Bradyrhizobium diazoefficiens: one gene and its partner. The protein of the gene in region 1 interacts with the protein of each later gene in a pairwise test. Links are inferred from orthologs where the notes say so. Each region holds a gene or a part of one and is shown on either strand. Other genes may lie near its edges.

The links. The genes of interacting proteins can lie anywhere in the genome.
Region 2: the proteins of ftsH (region 1) and hflC interact in binary tests that used the Escherichia coli proteins (3 or more experiments, as listed by UniProt). The link is inferred for Bradyrhizobium diazoefficiens from one-to-one orthologs.

What each region holds. Positions count from the first base shown.
Region 1 is NZ_CP067100.1:1,752,378-1,760,495, forward strand. Bases 2,375-5,264 are described here. They hold ftsH (ATP-dependent zinc metalloprotease FtsH), read left to right. Parts: upstream 2,375-2,803; coding sequence 2,804-4,726; downstream 4,727-5,264. Other genes in these bases: tilS (tRNA lysidine(34) synthetase TilS), read left to right, coding at 2,375-2,486; JJB99_RS08355 (ABC transporter substrate-binding protein), read left to right, coding at 5,182-5,264. In the rest of the region: peptidoglycan-associated lipoprotein Pal, read left to right, coding at 1-97; tol-pal system protein YbgF, read left to right, coding at 284-1,330; more of tilS, read left to right, coding at 1,395-2,374; more of JJB99_RS08355, read left to right, coding at 5,265-6,387; JJB99_RS08360 (nuclear transport factor 2 family protein), read left to right, coding at 6,553-6,888; JJB99_RS08365 (hypothetical protein), read right to left, coding at 7,396-8,118. UniProt on the Escherichia coli protein: Acts as a processive, ATP-dependent zinc metallopeptidase for both cytoplasmic and membrane proteins. Plays a role in the quality control of integral membrane proteins.
Region 2 is NZ_CP067100.1:2,328,088-2,333,046, reverse strand. What follows is about bases 1,961-4,959. They hold hflC (protease modulator HflC), read right to left. Parts: upstream 3,909-4,959; coding sequence 3,012-3,908; downstream 1,961-3,011. Other genes in these bases: hflK (FtsH protease activity modulator HflK), read right to left, coding at 3,905-4,959; JJB99_RS11015 (DUF2065 domain-containing protein), read right to left, coding at 2,708-2,914; JJB99_RS11020 (Do family serine endopeptidase), read right to left, coding at 1,961-2,563. Outside these bases: tRNA (adenosine(37)-N6)-dimethylallyltransferase MiaA, read right to left, coding at 1-9; phosphoserine phosphatase SerB, read left to right, coding at 21-926; more of JJB99_RS11020, read right to left, coding at 1,067-1,960.

The DNA of each region.
Region 1 (8,118 bases):
CTCCTACGGCAAGGAGCGTCCGGTGGCCGTCTGCAACGACATCTCCTGCTGGTCGCAGAACCGCCGCGCCGTGACCGTGCTGAACGCGAGTTCGTAACTATCAGTCAGCTGCAGTTCAGCTTCAGAGACAGATCATGCCGGCGCCCTCACGGGCGCCGGTTTCGTTTCAGCGATCTGTGACAGAAACCCCTTTGTAGCAGTCACATTTTTGGCGTACTCCCCTTCAATGTGTGGCGCGTCGAAGTTCCGTCGCAGGCCATTTCGCTTTCGTCGTCAGGGCAAGATGTCATCCATATTGAAGGTTTTTACCGGCACCGTGGCGACCGCCGCGCTGCTCTCCCTGTGCTCGCCCGGATTCGCCCAGACGGATGATGATCCCGAGATGCGGATCGAGCGGCTGGAGAACCAGCTGCGCCAGCTCACCGGCCAGAACGAAGAGCTGCAATACCGCAACCGCCAGCTCGAACAGCGCCTGCGGGCGCTCGAAGGCGGCGCGCAGGCCGCCCCCGGACAGGTGCCGGTCCAGCCCAGTGTCTCCGCCGCGCCGCCTGCGCAAATCGGTCCCTATCGCCAGCAGCAGCAGGCTGCGCAGCCGAATTACGAGCAGCCGCAGATCGCGGCGCCCGCGCCGATCGTTCAGGAGCAGGCTGCGCCCGGCGCACCCGGCAGCCGCCGCCGCGGCGATGCGTTCGATCCGAACCAGAACCCGAATGCGCCCGGCGCGCCGCGCGCGCTCGGTGGCGGACAGCAGCCGTTGCCGGCAGGTAACCAGCAGGTGGGCGCGCCTGGCGGGCGCGGCTATGGCGAGCCGCTCGATCTCTCCAACAACAGCCCGCGCTATCAGCCGCAGGCCGCGCCTCCGGCGGCCCAGCCCGGCTACCCGCCGGCGCAGCAAGGCCATCCGGCGCAGTCCGGCGGCGTCGGCCTGACCACGCTGCCGCCCTCGGCCACGCCGCGCGACGAGTTCGACCTCGGCATCGGCTACATGCAGCGCAAGGACTATGCGCTCGCCGAGCAGACCATGAAGAACTTTGCGCAGAAATATCCGAACGACCCGCTGCTCGGCGACGCGCAATACTGGCTCGGCGAAAGCTACTATCAACGCCAGCAATATCGCGACTCCGCCGAAGCCTTCCTCGCCGTCACCACCAAATACGACAAATCGGCCAAAGCGCCCGACGCGTTGCTGCGGCTCGGCCAGTCGCTGGCCGCGCTGAAGGAGAAGGAGGCCGCCTGCGCCGCCTTCGGCGAGGTCGGCCGCAAATATCCGCGCGCCTCCGCCGGTGTCAAAGCCGCGGTCGATCGCGAGCAGAAGCGGGTGAAGTGCTGATCCGCTGACAAAGCGGATGGCGTTGCGCTAAACAGTCGATCCATCCGCGGACGATTGCAGCGTCATGTCAGAGGACGACAATTCACCAATCTCGGCGCGCGCGGCGAAGCAGCTGTTCGCCGAGCTGAAAAGCGCACCCGCGCTGGTGCTCGCGGTGTCCGGCGGCCCCGACTCCGTCGCGCTGATGTGGCTCGCCGCACGCTGGCAGCGTGGGCTGGCGCGTGGGCCGCGGCTCACCGTCGTCACCGTCGACCACGGCCTGCGCCCGGAAGCCGCGCGCGAGGCGCGCGAGGTCAAGCGGCTGGCCGCCGGGCTCGGCTTGCCGCACCGGACCTTGCGTTGGCGCGGCGCCAAGCCGAAGACGGGGCTGCCCGCGGCCGCGCGCGAGGCCCGTTACCGTCTTCTGGTGCAAGCCGCGCGTGCCGCCGGCGCAAGCCATGTGCTGACCGCCCACACCCGCGACGATCAGGCCGAGACGCTGTTGATGCGCATGCTCCGCGGCAGCGGACTTGCCGGGCTGTCGGCGATGGCGCGGCTTTCGGAGCGCGACGGCATCGTGCTGGCGCGGCCGCTGCTCGACGTTCCGAAGTCGCAGCTGATGGCAACCCTGAAGCGGGCCGGAATCGGCTTTGCCGACGATCCCACCAACCGTGATGCGAATTTTACCCGGCCGCGGCTGCGCGCGTTGCTGCCGCAGCTCGCTGCGGAGGGCGGCGATGCCCGCAGCCTGGCGCGGCTGGCCGCACGCCTCGCCCGCGCCAATGCGGCGGTTGAGGTGCTGGCGGACGGCGCCGAGCGCTTCCTCCGTTTGCGGGATCGCGGCGATGCGTCGCACGCCGGCACTCGCAGCTTCGAAGCCTCAGCCTTCGCCCTGCTTCCCGAGGAGGTCCGGCTGCGGCTCCTGCTGCGAGCGATCAATGCGCTCGGCCGTGAGGGACCGGCGGAACTCGGCAAGGTCGAAACCCTTCTGGCCGCGCTCGATCAGGCCCTTGCGACCGGTCCGACCGCGAGGCGCCGTGCCGGCGCAAATGGCCGTGCGATCCTGAAGCAGACCCTTGCGGGAGCCTTGATCAGCCTTGCCGGGGGGCGTATCCACATCGCGCCAGCGCCGGCACGGCGGTCCAAGGGCGGGCAAAAGGCGGGTAAGGGCAGGTAAGGGCGGACGAGAGCGGACCATGACACCGGCCGTTCCCGATGCACCGCGTCAGGACACCTTAACCAGGCAGCAAAAACCCCCGGCCCCATCGTCATTATTTCAGCGGGAATCGGGCTAAGATGGGATAAATAGTCCCACCTCGTTCCCTTGGCAGCGACCGGGGCGGCACCTAAATTGTATCCGTCTAACCGAGAGGATTCCTTGGGGATTTCCTCACCTTGCCCAAATAGCTTGGCCCAAGTAGCTAGGTCGAGTGACTGGGCCCGATAACTCCCGAAGGATCAGGCCGCGATCCGCGCGACCACGAAGGAAGATCGATGAACGCCAATCTGCGCAATTTCGCCCTCTGGGTCATCATTGTCTTGCTGCTGTTGGCGTTGTTCACGCTCTTCCAGAATCCGGGTCAGCGCGCCTCCTCGCAGGACATCGCCTTCTCCCAGCTCCTGAGCGAAGTCGACCGCGGCAATGTGCGCGACGTCGTGATCCAGGGTCCGGAGATCCATGGCACCTTCACCAACGGCTCGAGCTTCCAGACCTATGCGCCGAGCGACCCGACGCTGGTCAAGCGCCTCTATGACAGCAAGGTCCAGATCACCGCGAAGCCGCCCGGCGACAACGTGCCGTGGTTCGTCTCGCTGCTGGTCTCCTGGCTGCCCTTCATCGCGCTGATCGGCGTGTGGATCTTCCTGTCGCGCCAGATGCAGGGCGGCGCCGGCAAGGCGATGGGTTTTGGCAAGTCGCGCGCCAAGATGCTGACGGAGGCCCATGGCCGCGTCACCTTCGAGGATGTCGCTGGCGTCGACGAAGCCAAGCAGGACCTCCAGGAAATCGTCGAGTTCCTGCGCGACCCCGGCAAATTCCAGCGCCTCGGCGGCCGCATTCCGCGCGGCGTGCTGCTGGTCGGCCCTCCCGGCACCGGTAAGACCCTGATCGCGCGCGCGGTCGCAGGCGAAGCCAACGTGCCCTTCTTCACCATTTCGGGTTCTGACTTCGTCGAGATGTTCGTCGGCGTCGGCGCCTCTCGTGTGCGCGACATGTTCGAGCAGGCCAAGAAGAACGCGCCCTGCATCATCTTCATCGACGAAATCGACGCGGTCGGTCGTCATCGCGGCGCCGGTCTCGGCGGCGGCAATGACGAGCGCGAGCAGACGCTGAACCAGTTGCTGGTCGAGATGGACGGCTTCGAGGCCAACGAGGGCGTGATCCTGATCGCGGCCACCAACCGCCCGGACGTGCTCGATCCCGCGCTCTTGCGTCCCGGCCGCTTCGACCGCCAGGTCGTGGTGCCGAACCCTGATGTCGTCGGCCGCGAGCAGATCCTCAAGGTTCATGTCCGTAAAGTTCCGCTGGCGCCCGATATCAACCTCAAGACCATCGCGCGCGGCACCCCGGGCTTCTCCGGTGCCGACCTGATGAACCTCGTCAACGAAGCCGCGCTCACCGCGGCGCGCCGCAACAAGCGGATGGTGACGCAGGCCGAGTTCGAGGAAGCCAAAGACAAGGTGATGATGGGCGCCGAGCGCAAGTCGCTCGTCATGACCGAGGAAGAGAAGCTCTTGACGGCCTATCACGAGGGCGGCCACGCCATCGTCGGCCTCAACGTGCCCGCGACGGATCCGATTCACAAGGCGACGATCATTCCGCGCGGCCGAGCGCTCGGCATGGTCATGCAGCTGCCCGAACGCGACAAGCTGTCGATGTCGCTGGAGCAGATGACTTCGCGCCTCGCCATCATGATGGGCGGCCGCGTTGCCGAAGAGCTGATCTTCGGCCGCGAGAAGGTGACCTCAGGTGCCGCCTCCGACATCGAGCAGGCCACCCGCCTCGCCCGCATGATGGTGACGCGCTGGGGCCTGTCCGAAGAGCTCGGCACAGTCTCCTACGGCGAGAACCAGGACGAGGTGTTCTTGGGCATGTCGGTGTCGCGGACGCAGAACGCGTCGGAAGCGACGGTCCAGAAGATCGACTCCGAGATCAAGCGCCTGGTCGAGGAAGGCTACAAGGAAGCGACCCGCATCCTCACCGAGAAGCGCGCCGACCTCGAAGCCCTGGCCAAGGGCCTGCTCGAGTTCGAAACGCTGACCGGCGACGAGATCGTCGACCTGCTCAAGGGCAAGAAGCCGAACCGCGAGTCCGTGCTCGAGCCGACCACCCCGCGCGCCTCCGCCGTGCCCCCGGCCGGCAAGCCGCGCCCGCGGCCCGATCCGGATCCCGGCCTGGAGCCGCAGCCGCAGGCGTAACGCAAGCGGCAGAGTGGATTGAAAAACGCGGCGGCAACGCCGCGTTTTTTGTTGGCTTGAACTCAGCTTTCGTGCCCCGGACGCAGCGCACCGGGTCGCCTTTGCGGCGCGGTGCGCTGCAGAGCCGGGGCCCACGTCTCAGCATCCTCCCGTGTTGCCTTCTGGGTCCCGGCTCTGCGCAGCAGCGTTGCACGCTGCAGCGCGTCCGGGGCACGAGAGGCGCGTGTGTGGTCACGCCGAAGCCTCGCCAGGTGGGCAAAGGCGCTCCTGCGCCGTGCCCCACGATCTCTCGGCAGCCGCGATAGAACTGGTGGACACGCTTCGCTTTGCCCGGCCTACGGTCTACGATCACTACAATCCGGCCGCGATAGGGATTGGACTGCGCCGGACGCCATGGCATGCTCCTTCAAACAAAGGTGCGGCACGACCGCATCGAGAAATGGGAGGGGAAGCCGATGCGCCTGACGGCGGCATTGGGCGCGCTTGGCGCCGTTTCGTTCCTGCTGTTGCCCGCGGCTTCGCGCGCCGCCGAGATGCGCGGCGTCACCGCGACCGAAATCAGGATCGGCCAGACCATGCCCTATAGTGGCCCGGTGTCGGCCTTCGGCGCACTCGGCAAGGGCGAGGTCGGCTATTTCAGGATGCTGAACGAGAAGGGCGGCATCAACGGTCGCAAGGTCAATCTGATCTCGCTCGACGACAGCTACGCCCCGCCGAAATCGGTCGAGCAGACGCGAAGGCTTGTCGAGAGCGACGAAGTCGCGCTGATCTTCTCCTCGATCGGCACGGCCCACAACACGGCGATCGCAAAGTATCTCCAGTCCAAGAACGTGCCGCAGCTGTTCATCGGCTCCGGCGCCTCGAAATTCGCCGACATCGCGCAATATCCGCAGGCGACGATGGGCGTGCAGGCGCCGTTCCGCTACGAGGCGCGGCTCTATGCGCGCTATGCGCTGGCGAAAAATCCCGGCGCGAAATTCGCCGTCATCTCGCAGAATGACGATTACGGCCGCGACTATCTCGCCGGCCTCAAGGACGTGCTCGGCGAGAAATACGATTCCATTGTCACCAGTGCGACCTACGAGATCCAGGACCCGACCATCGATTCCCAGATCGTGAAATTGAAAGCATCCGGCGCCGACGTGTTCGTGATCGCGGCGACGCCGAAATTCGCCGCCCAGGCGATCCGCAAGTCCTTCGAGATCGGCTGGCGTCCGATGACGTTCCTCTCCAATGTCGCGGTGTGGGTCTCGACCGTGATGGAGCCTGCGGGCCTGGAGGCCGGCACCGGCATTCTCTCCACGGCCTATGTGAAGGACCCTGACGATCCCGCCTGGAAGGACGATCCCGGCGTGAAGGGCTGGCGCGACTTCATGACGAAGTATGTGCCGGAGGCCGACCAGCACGACACCAACTACGTCAACGCCTACAATAGCGCGATGGCGCTGGAGGCGGTGCTGAAGGCCTGCGGCGACGACCTCTCGACCGAGAACATCCTGAAGCAGGCCTACGCGATCCGCGATCTCGAACTGCCGATGCTTTTGCCCGGCATCAAGGTCAACACTGGCACGGCCGACCACGTCCCCGTGGACCAGATGCAGTTCATGCGCTTCAACGGCAAGAGCTGGGGGCGCTTTGGCGAACTGCAGACGGGGAATTGATAGCTAAGCGCGGGATGGTTTTGGTTGAATCAATGCGCGCCCAAACTCGGATCGGCCTAGGAGGCGCCATGCCCTTCAAGACTTTTTCCATGATTTGCTTGCTGCTTGCCGCTCCAGCGGCCGTCTGGGCGCAGGACAAAGTCTGAGACAACATCTACCGCCGAGATGCAGAAGCGCTTCTCGGAAGCTTACAATCGCGGCGATGTCGATGCCATGGCGGCCGCGTTCACTGAGGATGCCGTGCGAGTAACTCCCAGCGGAGTCTTCGAGGGACGCGATGCCATTCGGGGCAGCTTTCAAGAAGCGCTCAAGCTCGGTCTGCACGACCACTCGGCTAAAATTCTCATCTCCCGTTCGGAAGGAGCCTTCCTCCTTAACGCTGGAACTTGGCAGGCTAAGCTCGGTGATCAACCCTTCCATGGATATTACAGCGCAATTATCGTCCAGCGGGATGGTCAGCCCAAGATATTGGAAGAGACGGTTACGGTCGCTGCACCCTGAGGAGTGTGAAAAGCGTCACTCTCTTCTGCGGGCCACCTTCCACGTCAAACGAGCTGCCACCAGAAGCGACACGGAGCAGAATGCAACCGCACCCCAAATGCGGACATCACGACGCGGCTCGTTGAGCCACACCAGAGCGGCCAGGCAGAGGACTGCCGGGACAACGCAAGCCTGTGTCGCGATATACCGGCGCCTCAACGCTTGCGGTGCGCGGGCACTCCAGATGAATTCGTCGACTTGAAATTTACGAGAAATCGCGTCCACCGGTTGAACGCCCGACCTGTCGAGTTCTGCCACGGCGGATAGAAATCCCCATGCGGCAATGCTCAAAAAAGCAGCGCTGGCCAAGCATAGAAGCAGCGACATCGCGCACATTTACCAGCTTCAACACAGCTACGCGAAACCTATTCGCTGCGGACAAGTGGCGGCACTGCCGGTGCGCTGCGCGAGGCTGCTGCACATCTGGGAGGCGGGCATCTCACGAGCACGGGCAGGGAGCTTCGCCCTTTACTTCGGCGGCACCGCCGCCGCCGCGCCGTCCGCATTCTCCCGCACATGCACCACCGCGATGTCGTCCGCATAGATCCGCTTCCAGCCTTTGAGCTGGTCGAGGATCTGCGGGCCGGGTGCGTCGGCGACCAAAATCGTCGCGTCGATCTTGGACTCCTCGAGCAGGCGCGGCAGCAGCTCGGGCTTCTTGCCTTCGGTCGCCTTGAAGAAGTCGATGACGAATTTCTCGCCATAGAGCTCGGCGCGGCCGTCGATATAGACGGGGATGTCGCGCGAGATCAGATAGCCGCCGAACTGATAGGCGTTGAAGATGCGCTTGGCCCCAAGTTTCTCGAGCAGGTCCGCAGCCGCAACCGGCGTCTGCGTCATCGTGAAGGTGAAGCGGTGGTGGTTCATGTAGAGCGCGGTCGTGGTCCAGCTCGCGGCCAGGATCATCAGCGCGCCTGTTACGGTGACATAGCGGGCGGGCCAGCGGTCGGCGCCGGCGGCGTCGGGCTGCTGGCGCGGAAACATCTCGCCAAGCGGCTTTGCCAGCACCAGCGGCACCAGGAAGGCGAAGGCTTCGATGCTCCGGACATGGGTCAGTGCGCTCCAGGTCAGGAACAGGATCAGGAAGATCCGGGGTGCCGACAGCGTGAGGCCGCGGTAATAGCCGAGCGCGATCAGGCCGAGCAGGGCGCCTTCGAACGCGGTGAAGCTGGCAAAGTTCGCGGGCATCCA
Region 2 (4,959 bases), 570 kb from region 1 along the record:
CCCGCTCACGAAAACCTCAAATGTCCCTCGTCGCCACGCTGATCTGCAACCCGAACAATCCTGCGCTCGATTCCACCATCGTCGACGGCGCGCGCGCCGTCCTGCCTCAGGCGGCTCCCGCGCACTGGCTGTTCGACGGAGTTGCGGTCGATATTCCTTTCGGCGCGCAGGATAACCTCGAAGGCGACCGTCACGCCATCGAACAGCGGCTCCGCGAGCTGCGCGGCGACCTTCCGATCGATGTCGTGGTGCAGCCAGTCGGCTTCCGGCGCAAGAAGCTTTTTCTCGCCGACATGGATTCCACCATGATCGGCCAGGAATGCATCGACGAGCTGGCCGACCTCGTCGGCATGAAGGCCCATGTCGCCGGCATCACCGAACGCGCGATGCGCGGCGAGATCGAGTTCGAGCCGGCGCTGCGCGAGCGCGTCGCGCTGCTGAAGGATCTTCCCGCCAGGGTCGTCGACGAGGTGCTGGACAAGCGCATCACGCTGACCCCGGGCGGACGCGAGCTGGTCGCGACCATGCGCAAGCACGGCGCCTACACCTGCCTCGTCTCGGGCGGCTTCACGCTGTTCACCAGTGCGGTTGCCGCCAAGCTCGGCTTCCACGAGAACCGCGCCAACGAGCTCGTCGTGCGCGACGGCAAGTTCACCGGCGAGGTGAAGGAGCCGATCTTGGGCCGCGCGGCCAAGCTTGCGACGCTGGTCGATCTGATGGAGTCGTTCGATCTCGACGACATCGATTCGCTCGTGGTCGGCGACGGCGCCAACGATCTCGCGATGATCCAGGCGGCCGGGCTGGGCGTGGCGTATCACGCCAAGCCGGCAGTGGCCGCGGCCGCAGCGGCGCGGATCGATCACGGCGATCTTACGGCGCTGCTTTATGCGCAGGGGTACCGGCGCGATGAGTTTGTGGAGGCGTAGCCTTCTCTCCGCTGTCATCACCCGCGAAAGCGGGTGATCCAGTATTCCAGAGGCGGCAGTGCTCGAACCGAGAAGCCGCGGCGTACTGAATGCCCCGGTCAAGCCGGGGCATCCAGTGAGTGTGGGGCTAAGAACGTCCCTTACTGCACGCTCAGGGCCACGAACCGCAGCTCGCCCTCGCCGTTCGAGACCAGCAGCAGCACGGACTTCTTGCCGTCCTTCTTGAGCTGGTCGACGCGCTTCTGGATGTCGGCGCCGCTGGAGACGGCTTCCTGCGCGACCTCGACGATGACGTCGCCGGCAGAGAGGCGCTTCTCGGCCGCATCCGAACTGGCGTCGACGTTGGTCACGACCACGCCGTTGACGCTGTCCTTGATCTTGTAGCGCGAGCGCAGATCCTTGTTCAGCGTTGCGAGATCGAGGCCGAGCGCCTTCTGCGTCACCGGCTTCTCCGGCGGGGGTTCGTCGGTCTTCACCGCGGCCTGCACCTTGTCGGGATCCTGCAAGCGGCCGAGCGTGACCTTCTTGGTCTGCTCCTCGCCCTTGCGGATGATGACGACATCGGCCTCCTTGCCGACGGCCGTGTCGGCGACGACGCGGGAGAGATCCTTGGGATCCTTGACGTCCTTGCCGTCGAACTTGACGATGACGTCGCCGGGCTCGATGCCGGCCGGCTTGGCCGGACCCTTGTCGTCGACGCCGGCGACCAGCGCGCCGCGCGCCGGCTTGATGTTGAGGCTCTCGGCGATCTCGTCGGTGACGCTTTGGATGCGCACCCCGAGCCAGCCGCGGCGCAGCTCGCCAAACTGGCGCAACTGGTCGACGACGCCCGCGACCGTCTTCGACGGCACGGCGAACCCGATGCCAATCGAGCCGCCGGACGGCGAGATGATCAGGGTGTTGACGCCGATGACGTCGCCATCGAGGTTGAACAGCGGACCGCCGGAATTGCCGCGGTTGATGGAGGCGTCAGTCTGGATGTAGCTGTCATAGGGGCCGGAGGAGATGTCGCGGTTCTTGGCCGAGACGATGCCGGCCGTCACGGTGCCGCCGAGGCTGAACGGGTTGCCGATCGCGACCACCCAGTCGCCGAGGCGCAGCTTGTCGCTGTCGCCGAACTTCACCGCGACCAGCGGCCTTGGCGGCTTGAACTTGAGCACGGCAAGGTCCGTCTTCTTGTCGACGCCGACCAGCTCGGCCTTGATCTTGGTGCCGTCGTTGAGGATGACGTTGATCTCGTCGGCGTCGGCGATGACGTGGTTGTTGGTGACGACGACGCCGGACGTATCGATGATGAAGCCGCTCCCGAGCGAGTTGGTCTTGCGCGGCGGGCCGCTGCCGTTGTCACCGCCCTTGCTGCCGCCGCCGGGACCCTTGCGGTTCTTGAAGAAGTCGTCGAAGAACTCCTCAAAGGGCGAGCCGGGCGGCAGTTGCGGCATGGCGTTGCCGCCGCCCTTGGCCTCGACGGTCTGCGAGGTCGAAATGTTGACGACCGCGTCGATCACCTTCTCGGCGACGTCGGCGATACCGTCCGGTCCGCGCGCGGCGGCCGGCGTGCTCAATGCGCCGAACGCGCTGACGGCGAGCACAGCCAGCCCTAAGCGCAAGCGGGTCGGGGCAATGGTGGCAGCGGTCATTGTGATCTCCAGGAAACAAGGATTCGGCGTCAAGACTGCGCTCGAACGGGGGGACGGCGCAAGCGCGGACGTTAACGAGCCTCAAGGCTCCGAGAATACGGCGAAAACCGGTCTGGCGCCTTCACTTTGGCGTTGGCGGAACGCCTAAATCGGGCGGCGCATCACCCAGATCAGGATCAGGCCGGCCACGGCCGATCCGATCCCGACTGCCCGCAGGATGTTGTCCGGCGTGGCGATGGCGCTCTTCATGGCCTTGCGCATCCAGTTCGGACTTGCCGCGAACATCAAGCCTTCCAGCACGAACAGAATGCCTAAGCCGATGAGGAAGTCGGTGAACGCAATGGACCTCATCGGATTGGAACCTCCCGGCGTGCTGTTCTTGTCTGGACGAAGGGCGGCAGAGCTGCCGCCCCCGATCGCGTTGACGCCTGTCCGGCTTTTACCTGGCTCAAGGCTTGGCCGGCGTCTCGGCGGCCGTCTTGCCCGACGGGTTACCGAAATACCGGAAGAAATCCGAGTCCGGCCGCAGCAGGAAACGGGTGTCGCTCGACTTCAGCCCGTTCTCGTAGGCCGTCATCGATCGGTAGAAGGCGAAGAAGTCGGCATCCTTGCCGTAGGCCTCGGCGAACAGGCGGTTGCGCTCGGCGTCGCCGACACCGCGCGTCTGCTCGGCCTGCGACCTGGCTTCTGCCTCGATCACGGTTGCCTCACGGTCGGCCTTCGAGCGGATCTCCTGCGCCTTCTGGCCGCCCTGCGCGCGGAACTCGGCAGCCTCGCGCTCGCGCTCGGTCTTCATGCGCTGATAGACCGCCTGGCTGTTCTGCTCCGGCAGGTCGGCGCGCCGGATACGGACGTCGACGACCTGGATGCCGTAGCCGTCGGCCTCGCGATCGAGTTGCTCGCGGATGCGCTGCATCAGCTTCTCACGGTCGTCCCGCACCACGTTGATGAAGGTGACCTCGCCGAGCACGCGGCGCAGTGCCGCGTTGAGGAGCGTGGTGAGCTGGATGTTGGCGGCCTGGATCGAGCCGACGCTCTGGTAGAAGCGCAGCGCGTCCTTGATGCGATAGCGCGCGAAGGCGTCGACGACGAGCCGCTTCTGGTCGGACGCGATCGCCTCCTGCGACGGGTTCTCGAGATCGAGAATCCGCTTGTCGATGTTGATCACCGAATTCCACGGCGCCTTGAAATGCAAGCCGGGCGCGGTGACGACCTCAACGGGCTTGCCGAACTGGAGCACGATGGTCTGCTCGGTCTGCTGCACCGTGAACAGCGACATGTAGCCGACGATCACGACAAGGAGCAGCGCGAGCAGCGTGACGATACCTGTGACCGGAGACCTCATCGGGTGCCTCCGCTCGAGGGCTGACCGCTGGCAGGCGGCCGCTTGGTCGTCAATTCGTTCAGCGGGAGATAAGGCACGACGCCCTGGCCGGAGGGGCCGCCGTCATAGACGAGCTTGTCCGCGCCGCCGAGCACCCGCTCCATGGTCTCCAGATAAATCCGCTCACGCGTCACGTCCGGCGCCTTCTTGTATTCCTCGTACACCTTGAGGAAGCGCGCACTCTGGCCCTTGGCCTCGGCGACCGCCTGCTCCTTGTAGCCTTCGGCGGCCTGCAGGATCTGCGCGGCGCGTCCGCGCGCCTGCGGCACGACCTGGTTGGCATAGGTCTGGGCTTCGTTCTGCAGCTGCTCGAGGTTGGCGCGCGCCGCCTGAACGTCACGGAACGCTGCGATCACGTCGCCCGGCGGGTCGACCTTCTGCATCTGCACCTGGGTGATCTGGATACCGGAGCCGTAGGCGTCGAGCGTCCTCTGCATCAATTCCTGCACGTTCTGCTCGGTGACGTTGCGCGCGCCGGTCAGGATCGGCTGGATCTGCGAGCGGCCGATCACCTCGCGCATCGCGCTCTCGGCGACCGCCTTCACCGTGCCCTCGGGGTTCTGGATGTTGAAGAGGAAATCGCCGACGCCGTCGGGCTTGATGCGCCACAGCACGGTGAAATCGACGTCGACGATGTTCTCGTCGCCGGTCAGCATCAGGCTCTCTTCCGGCACGTCACGAATGGAGCGGCCGCGGCGCGCCGGATCGTCGATCAGCGTCATGCCGATGGAAATGGTGTTGACGCGCAGTGCCTTCGGCAGCAGCACGGTCTCGATCGGATAGGGCAGATGATAGTTCAGGCCCGGCTGCACGGTGCGGACGTGCTTGCCGAAGCGCAGCACGACGCCGAGCTCTTCGGACTGCACGCGGAAGAAACCCGACAGCAGCCAGAACGCAATGATGATCAGGATGATCAGCGTGATGCCGACGCCGGAGAAATAGCCGCCCGGCATGATCTGCTGGAGACGGTCCTGGCCGCGCCGCAGAAGGTCTTCCAGATCCGGCGGCCTCG